4 regions of the Bacillus sp. DJP31 genome follow, and region 1 is predicted to be linked to each of the others. Evidence: riboswitches for the same ligand, from Rfam matches in the RefSeq annotation. Region 1 holds a riboswitch; each other region holds the start of a gene.

Region 1 (2,202 bases):
CACAATACCATAAATATTCACCGTTTCGAGGACAACAATTTTTAAAAGAGGCGGCTGTAACCTTTTATAAACGAGAATACGGAGTGAACTTAGACCCAGATAAAGAAGTGGCCATCCTTTTTGGTGGAAAAGCAGGACTTGTTGAAGTACCTCAGTGCTTATTAAATCCAGGGGATCTCGCATTAGTACCGGATCCTGGTTATCCTGATTACTGGTCAGGGGTAGAACTTGCAAGAGGAAAGATGGAGTTTATGCCCTTAAAGGCTGAAAATGACTTTTTACCTGATTATAACGAGATTGACCAAGCGGTGTTAGAAAAGGCAAAATTAATGTTTTTAAATTACCCAAATAATCCGACCGGGGCAATTGCTACAAAGGAATTCTTTGAAGAAACTGTTCAGTTATGCAAAGATAATAACATTTGTGTGGTTCATGATTTTGCCTATGGAGCAATAGGATTTGATGGAAAGAAGCCGATAAGCTTTCTTGAAATAGAGGGTGCAAAGGATATTGGAATTGAAATTTATACCCTTTCTAAAACCTACAATATGGCTGGCTGGAGAATTGGATTTGCAGTGGGGAATGAAAGTGTAATTGAATCTATAAATCTCCTCCAGGATCATATGTATGTAAGTTTGTTTGGTGGGATACAAGTTGCTGCTGCAACTGCTTTATTATCTCCACAGAATTGTGTAGATGAATTAGTCGATCGTTATGAAGCTAGACGTAATACGTTTATTGAAGGGTTGAAGGGCATAGGCTGGGATGTTGATGCACCCTCAGGTTCGTTTTTTGCTTGGCTTCCGGTTCCAAAAGGATTTACATCTGTGAGTTTCTCAGATTACTTACTTGAGGAAGCTCATGTTGTAGTAGCTCCAGGAATTGGATTTGGTCCATACGGAGAAGGCTTTGTCAGGGTTGGACTTTTGTCTGATGAAGATAGGTTGCTTGAGGCAGTGAATCGGATAAAAGCCTTGAACATATTTTAGGATTGACAAAAATCCCTCAAGCTGTCATAATCCAAATTAATTTGATTAAGATTTAATAATTAAATAGTATTTCTTATTAAGAGTAGGCGGAGGGACTAGCCCGATGAAGCCCGGCAACCGATTTATCTATACACAGTCTAGATAAGCACGGTGCTAATTCTTGCAGCTATGCGCTGAGAGATAAGGAGACGGTGAATTTAAACGATACCCTCTTCTTATTGAAGAGGTTTTTTTCATTTAAAATGTTTTTTTATAAATTGAGGTGTTGAAATTGACAAGAATAAAAGCTACTTATCTCATACATGACGCAAAAAACGATTTATCCAAAAAAGCAGAAGGTATTGCCCTTGGTTTGACGATTGGATCGTGGACCGACCTTCCAAAACTCCAGCAGGAACAGTTGAAAAGGCATAAAGGAGAAGTTCTTTCCATACAAGAGCTCGAGGATAGTCAAAAGGCTAACCAATATTTTGGAAAGAAACTAAAACGTGGAATAGTTACAATCTCCTATCCGATAGAAAATTTTTCACTCGATATCCCAGCTATTTTGACAACTGTGTTTGGGAAGCTATCTCTCGATGGAGAAGTTAAATTAGTAGATTTGGATTTTTCTGCTGAAGTAAAGAGTGCTATGCCTGGTCCAAAATTTGGAATCGAGGGTATTCGTTCAAAGCTCGGTGTCTTTAACAGACCATTAGTGATGAGTATTTTTAAAGGTGTACTTGGTAGAGATATTCACTACCTAAAAGATCAACTTAAGGAACAAGTTTTAGGTGGCGTGGATCTAGTGAAGGATGATGAGATCCTTTTTGATAACCCACTCACTCCTTTTGAGAATAGAATTGAAATCGGTAAAAATGTGCTAAACGAAGTTTTTGAGACAACTGGCCATCGAGCCCTTTATGCTGTGAATTTATCGGGGCGTACGTTTGAATTAAGAGAGAAAGCAAGAAGAGCTAGAGAACTTGGTGCTGATTGTTTATTGTTTAATGTATTTGCTTATGGAATGGATGTTTTACAAGCATTGGTTGAGGATCCAGAAATCGATTTACCCATCATGGCTCATCCAGCAGTAAGTGGAGCCATCACACCATCAGAGTTTTATGGTATACAAAATCCGTTGTTGCTAGGAAAGCTATTGAGATATGCGGGTGCTGATTTTTCACTGTTTCCTTCTCCTTACGGAAGTGTAGCGCTAAAGCGAGAAGAAGCA
Region 2 (2,202 bases), on a different contig from region 1:
TATGCTTCTCTTCATCATCGGTTTCTTACTTTTGAAGCAGCTGTAGCGGGTGGTATTCCTCTTCTACGAACAATTATTCAACTCCTTCAGGTAAATGGCATTTTAAAAGTGGAAGCCATTTTGAACGGAACGAGTAATTATATTCTCTCGAAAATGAGGAAGGAAAAAGCTAACTTTGATGATGTTTTAAAAGAAGCCCAGGAGCTTGGGTACGCTGAAGCAGATCCTTCGAACGATGTTTTAGGAACAGATGCTTTTTATAAGCTCATGATATTAAGTAACCTTATTTATCAAGAGCAACCCAGTTGGGAGGATGCAGTTAAAATAGGTGTTAACCAAGTGTCGACAAGCGACCTATTGCTTGGAGAAAAGCTGGGACTTCGCTTAAAGCTACTGGCAACTTTGCAAATGCACAATGAAGAAATCACTGCTGAAGTCAAACCTACATTTGTTGGAGCAGAACATCCTTTATACAATGTTGAAGGTGTGAACAATGGAATTGTTATTACAACAGATTTAGTGGGAACAATTCTTTTACAAGGTCCTGGGGCAGGTTCAAAGGCAACAGCTAGTGCAATGATAGAGGACTTGGTTTATATTCGACAGCAAGAAAAACCTAAAACCGAGCATTCACGGTCAAGCTACCATACACAGAATCAGCATGATGGCGCTCCAACATCCGTTTGGTTAGCAGTTATCGAAGAGACTACTTCAAAAGCCTTAAAAAACAATTATTCTATCTCAAGTAAATTAGATAAGTTCAACACTAAGCTTTTGCAAAGAGATGTGGTCAAGAACGAAACTGGATATGTTATTGCTAGTCTGCTTCAAGGCAAGGAGGAGAATGTACTAAATTATTTGCAAACACTTAAGCAAGAAAAATTAAGATTTTACCCAGTTTCAACAACCGGCTTTTCCATTCAAAGCCACGAGCATACGCCTAACCTGTTACAAACCACAATTTAATAGTCTTCTTATCAAGAGAGGTAGAGGGACTGGCCCTTTGAAACCCGGCAACCATTACATTCCGTGTAACTGGTGCTAATTCCAGCAGAGTTTTAATTCTGAAAGATAGGAAGGGGAAATTTGCTTAGGCATCCTCTTCTTAGATAGGGTGTTTTTATTTTATAAAATAATGAAATGGGGAAATGACTATGACAAATCATTCATACGGTTTAGAAACATTATTACTACACGGAGGCCATGCGCCAGATCCTACAACGGGATCACGTGCTGTTCCAATTTATCAAACTTCTTCCTATGTTTTTCACAGTACGGAACATGCACAACGATTATTCTCATTAGATGAGCCAGGAAACATCTACTCTCGTATTGGGAATCCAACGGTCGATGTGCTAGAGAAAAGAATTGCTCTTTTGGAAGAAGGGGTAGCTGCTGTTGCGACATCTTCAGGTCAGGCAGCGATCACTTTAACCATCTTCAATCTGGCACATGCAGGTGACGAAATTGTTGCAGCTACTAACCTTTATGGTGGAACGTATAATTTGTTTGCCGTCACGTTGCCAAAGTACGGCATTAAAGTTCATTTTGTAGATCCAACAGATCCAGAGAATTTCAGAAAAGCCATTACACCAAATACAAAGGCTGTTTTTGCTGAAACAATTGGTAATCCAAGTTTACAAGTTTTAGATATTGAGGCAGTGGCAAATATTGCCCATGAAGCTGGTATTCCATTAATTGTGGATAGCACATTTGCATCACCATCCCTTTGCAAGCCAATCAAGTGGGGCGCAGATATTGTCATCCACTCTGCTACAAAATGGATTGGAGGACATGGTACTTCAGTTGGTGGTTTAGTTATTGATGGAGGTCGTTTTAATTGGAATAGCGAGAAATTCCCTGGCTTTACGGAACCAGACCCGAGCTACAATGGCCTTGTTTATGCGAATGACTTTGGAACATTAGCCTTTATAACCAAATTACGCGTTCAATTACTTAGAGATTTTGGATCATGCTTAAGTCCATTTAATGCTTTCTTAATTTTACAAGGATTAGAAACACTTCAGCTTCGTATGGAGAAACATACGAAAAATTCTCTAGAAGTGGCCAAATATTTAGCTCAGCATCCAGCCGTTGAATGGGTAACGTATCCAGGACTTGAATCACATCCTACACACAACTTGGCAAAAAAATACTTAACAGATGGAGACGGGGCTGTTGTTGTATTTGGAATAAAAGGTG
Region 3 (2,202 bases), on a different contig from region 1:
TATACAGAACTGAAAAACATTTGAAAGTACTTGTAGATTACTTATTATGAAATTTCCTCACTTCGAATGTTCAACAAGAAATTATTCACCTTAAAATAAACAAAGGCTGGAAAGAGAAGGAGATAGCAAGTTTTCTAATTATGAGCGCGGGTAAGGTTAAAATCAACATGTTTCGAGCAAGAAAGCATTTGAAAACAAGGTTTCACCAACAATTTACAGCATAGAAGGGCATTCACCAATTTTGGTGGATGCTTTTTTCCTTTTCTATTGGAATTTGTTAAGTAATCGTTCAATCTGTCAAACCTTCTGTAAGTCCTGCCTAATTTTCTCAACAAATGACATATTTCTCAGGAAATAAACAGAAATATGTATGATTATGTATTTCTCTTAATAAACTGTCGAACGATAAATAAAGGTAGTTCAATTCAATCTGTGGAATTCACTAAGTAGAATAAAAACGGGAGTGAGAGTTACATGATTGAGCTACTTAAAAGATTTTCTGCGGTTGTTTTAAATGAACCACATCTGAAACCAGTTCTTCCACAGGAAGCAATGATCATTTGTTTTCAATATGATTACAATCTCCTATATCTTCAAATTTCAGCTAGCCATTGTAAGGTTTATAAAAGTTGTCATGATCAAATTGACATTTTGATTAAGGGTAATTCGGATTCAGTAAATCTCATCATCACCGGGAAGGAAAGATTAAGAAAGCTGGAGTCTAGAAGTGAAATAAAAATCACCGGGAAATTTAAGGATATATTAGTAGTAGAGACCCTATTTTGTCTATGTGAGAAAAGACTTTCAGCATAATTAATAAATAGGTGCATACAATTCTTATCAAAACAGATTATAATTCGATGGTTTAAAATTTTCAAAAAATAGTTTGACAGGTAAAAAAGAGCTGTGATATAGTCAATTCATAGCAATGATGAATTAGCAAGCTGAAGCGTTAATTGAATAGAGTTTTCTTATCCAGAGTGGTGGAGGGTCTGGCCCTATGATACCCGGCAACCGATTTTCAAGTTTACTTGAAAACACGGTGCCAATTCCTGCAGAGTGTAAAAACTCTGACAGATAAGAAGAGATGAATGTATACTTTCACCCTCTTCTTATTGAAGTGGGTTTTTTTAATGGGGATTTTTAAAACGTACAATTAGTTTAAGGGAAGGAGTCATGCAGAAGGTGAAGGAAGAAATAGCGTCTGAATATGGCGAAATTAATATAGGGGACTTTACAACCGAGCTTGGCATTACCATTCCAGATGTCTACATTGCATTTGAACGAATTGGTCATAAAACTTCTCCCGTCATCCTTGTATGTCATGCCTTAACGGGTAATCAGTTTTCGGTCGGAACAAGGGATCAGCCTGGATGGTGGTCTGGACTCATTGGTGATGGGGGATATATTGATACAACTAAATGGCAAGTGATTACGATGAATGTACTTGGAGGCTGTAATGGGACATCAGGTCCTTTAAGCCTTGATGGAAATGGGAATCCTTATAGATCTTCTTTTCCGTTTGTGACAGTTAGGGACATTGTGAACAGTCAATACCAAGCATTGGAAAAGTTGAATATCCATAAGGTTCATGCCATAATCGGTGGCTCACTTGGTGGTATGCAGGTCCTTGAATGGGGAATTCTTTATCCCGAATTTGCGAAGACTTTGTTTCCGCTAGCGACTTCTCCCTACTTGAGTGATTTTGGAATAGCCTATAATTCAATTGCGCGTTATGCCATAACAAATGATCCGCGGTGGCAAAATGGAGAATATGAGGCCAATCCAGAGCTTGGTCTAAGTATAGCAAGGATGATTGGAATGATCTCTTACCGTTCAGCAGACTTATTCAATCAAAGATTTTCAAGAGAGGAACGGGATGGCTGGGGTGATCATCATCTGGAAAGTTCGTATCAAATTGACTCCTATTTAAAGTATCAGGGTGAGAAATTCTTAAAAAGATTTGATGCGAATAGCTATTTATATTTACTCAAGGCAATGGACCACCACAATATTGGTCATGAACGAGGAGGCTGGAAGCAAGCTTTAAAAGAGATTCGCTCGAAGGTCATCGCGATTAGTTATAAGAGAGATATCATTTATTCTAGTGAATTATTGTCTGAGCTCTTGGAGGTTTGTCAGGAGAATAATCTATCCTCAAAGCATTATGAGGTAGAAACCGTTTTTGGTCATGATGGATTT
Region 4 (2,202 bases), on a different contig from region 1:
CCAAGTATTTCTGCAAATAGATCCATAGAAAGACCTAACTCAGTTCTGATCGTTTTAATCTCTTCAAAGGATATTCCCATCCGTTCCATATATATCCTTTGAACTTTATGCATAATAGCTCCATCAAGTTGTTCATCAGGTAATTCCGATTCACAATGAGGACAAATGGCTACACTTGCATTTACTTCAATGGACTCTCCTTTATAGGCATATAACTCATTTTTTTTGAATTATGTTGTATGACTGCACCTCCTCCTGGCACATTTCACACCAAATGTTCTTAGACATTAGGATATCTATCCTTCTTACTATTTTATATTAGAATTTTCTTCTTTAACCTAAATTACCAAATTTAACCACCCCTCAGTGATATGATTTTATCCCCAGTCTCTATGAAAAGAAATACAGACACAACCACGTTTATCCGTCTTTAACTTTATGTATGCGTCAAAATTATTTATCTTCCTCTTAAAAACCCACACATCATTACCATCGTCCTTTTACGCCTTTTTAATCTTCATTCTATTTTTCATATATTTTTTGCGCTTATGTTCCCATTTTTGTTTTATGTGAGCGTTTTTTTAGGTTAGTTCATATTCGGTATTATTTGATACCGTATACTCTCATCTTACAAGAACGAATCATTCTTACATGTTATTATTTTTATATTGACATCCACCCCACAACCCATTAAAGTAAGGAATATAAATTTTCTTAATAATTAAATACGTAATCTCTTATCTAGAGAGGCGGAGGGACTGGCCCTATGATGCCCGGCAACCGTTCCATTTCATTATGGAATTGGTGCTAAATCCTGCAAAACATTTATTTGTTTTGACAGATAAGAGAGGAACATCCGATATATTGCGATGAAACCTCTCTTTGAGAGGTTTTTTTACGTTTAAACGCGTGAATCCTCTCCTAATCTAGTAACCACAAAATCAGAAATTAAAGGGAGACAATCAACATGAGAAATTCAATCATTAAAACAGCTTTCACTTCAGCACTAGCATTATCAATACTTTTAACAGGATGTTCGTCAGGTGAAAAGGCAAGTACAAATGAAAAAGTATCCTTTGAAAATGTACCAGAACGATTTGCAAATGGTGAAGGGGCGAAAATTAAGGTGATCCGCAAAATTGGTGGAGATGACCATACGGCTCAATTTTTAGCTGGAGCGAAGGAAGAGGGAGAAGCATTAGGCTTTGAAGTGGATGTGTTCACGGCTAACGGGGATTCAGCTAAGTTCCACGATGCGATTGAGCAAGCTTTAACACAGGATTATGATGGGTTTATTATTTCACACGGTGATGATGCCGCGACGGTTGATGGAGTTAAAAAGCTGACTGAAGCTGGAAAGAGTGTGGTAACTTTTGACTCGAACCCTGACATTGCAACGGTTGAAGGGGTGACGTTGACTTCTCAAAATGATGAAGAGTTAGCCAAATTAGCACTTGATCAATTGGTGAAGGAACATAATGGAGAAGCCAATATCGTGTACTTATGGGTTGATGGATTCCCTCCAATGGTCAGACGTAACGCTGTTTACCAAGATACGCTAAAGAGTAACCCTGGAATCAAAGAAGTTGAGCGTTTCGGTGTGGCGGCTGCTGATACATCTGTCCAAACTCAAAATGCAGTAGCTGCTATGCTAAACAAGCATCCAAAGGGTGAAATTGATGCGATTTTTGCCTCATGGGATGCCTTTGCGATTGGGGCAACACGTGCGATTCAAGAAGCAGGTCGTGACGAGATTAAAATCTATGGAATTGATGTTTCGAATGCAGATCTTCAAGAAATTCAAGCGAACCCAAGTCCATGGAAATACACAGCAGCAGTAGATCCCAAACTAATTGGTGCTGTCAATTTGAGATTACTAGCGAAGAAACTTGCTGGTGAAGAAACGCCCCCAACATATGATTTAGAAGCATCATTAATTTCCCAAGAAGATTTACGTAAATCAGATGGGGCCGTTAACATGGTCAACCTTGCTGACATCGTTGAAGGCTGGGGAACTTCTACTGCTTTTGAAGAAGAGTGGATGAAGGTATTAAAGGATCACTATAAAAAATAGCGTTTACCCGTATCGGGACACTCTCTTTACCTAGTAAAGAGAGTGTCTACTTTTATGAAGGGAGGAAAAAATAATGACGGCTACAGTACTTCGAATGAACAACATCTCCATTGAGTTTCCAGGTGTGA

What was found. Region 1 has a riboswitch for S-adenosylmethionine ahead of mtnW (2,3-diketo-5-methylthiopentyl-1-phosphate enolase). Riboswitches for the same ligand answer to the same signal wherever they lie in the genome.
Positions count from the first base shown of each region.
Region 2: another riboswitch for S-adenosylmethionine. It lies ahead of ACOI1C_RS19675 (PLP-dependent aspartate aminotransferase family protein); the one in region 1 lies ahead of mtnW (2,3-diketo-5-methylthiopentyl-1-phosphate enolase).
Region 3: another riboswitch for S-adenosylmethionine. It lies ahead of metX (homoserine O-acetyltransferase MetX); the one in region 1 lies ahead of mtnW (2,3-diketo-5-methylthiopentyl-1-phosphate enolase).
Region 4: another riboswitch for S-adenosylmethionine. It lies ahead of ACOI1C_RS19070 (sugar ABC transporter substrate-binding protein); the one in region 1 lies ahead of mtnW (2,3-diketo-5-methylthiopentyl-1-phosphate enolase).

Region 1 covers NZ_JBMERO010000008.1:113,933-116,134, reverse strand. The annotation lists gene ACOI1C_RS09835 (pyridoxal phosphate-dependent aminotransferase) at 1-989, shown strand, start outside; SAM riboswitch class I at 1,060-1,176, shown strand; gene mtnW (2,3-diketo-5-methylthiopentyl-1-phosphate enolase) at 1,261-2,202, shown strand, end outside.
Region 2 covers NZ_JBMERO010000032.1:18,574-20,775, forward strand. The annotation lists gene ACOI1C_RS19670 (homoserine dehydrogenase) at 1-966, shown strand, start outside; SAM riboswitch class I at 972-1,078, shown strand; gene ACOI1C_RS19675 (PLP-dependent aspartate aminotransferase family protein) at 1,149-2,202, shown strand, end outside.
Region 3 covers NZ_JBMERO010000032.1:15,977-18,178, forward strand. The annotation lists gene ACOI1C_RS19650 (thioredoxin family protein) at 1-24, shown strand, start outside; gene ACOI1C_RS19655 (hypothetical protein) at 84-224, shown strand; gene ACOI1C_RS19660 (hypothetical protein) at 475-813, shown strand; SAM riboswitch class I at 969-1,084, shown strand; gene metX (homoserine O-acetyltransferase MetX) at 1,177-2,202, shown strand, end outside.
Region 4 covers NZ_JBMERO010000029.1:33,164-35,365, reverse strand. The annotation lists partial or broken gene ACOI1C_RS19075 (type II TA system antitoxin MqsA family protein) at 1-212, opposite strand, end outside; SAM riboswitch class I at 735-848, shown strand; gene ACOI1C_RS19070 (sugar ABC transporter substrate-binding protein) at 968-2,074, shown strand; gene ACOI1C_RS19065 (sugar ABC transporter ATP-binding protein) at 2,148-2,202, shown strand, end outside.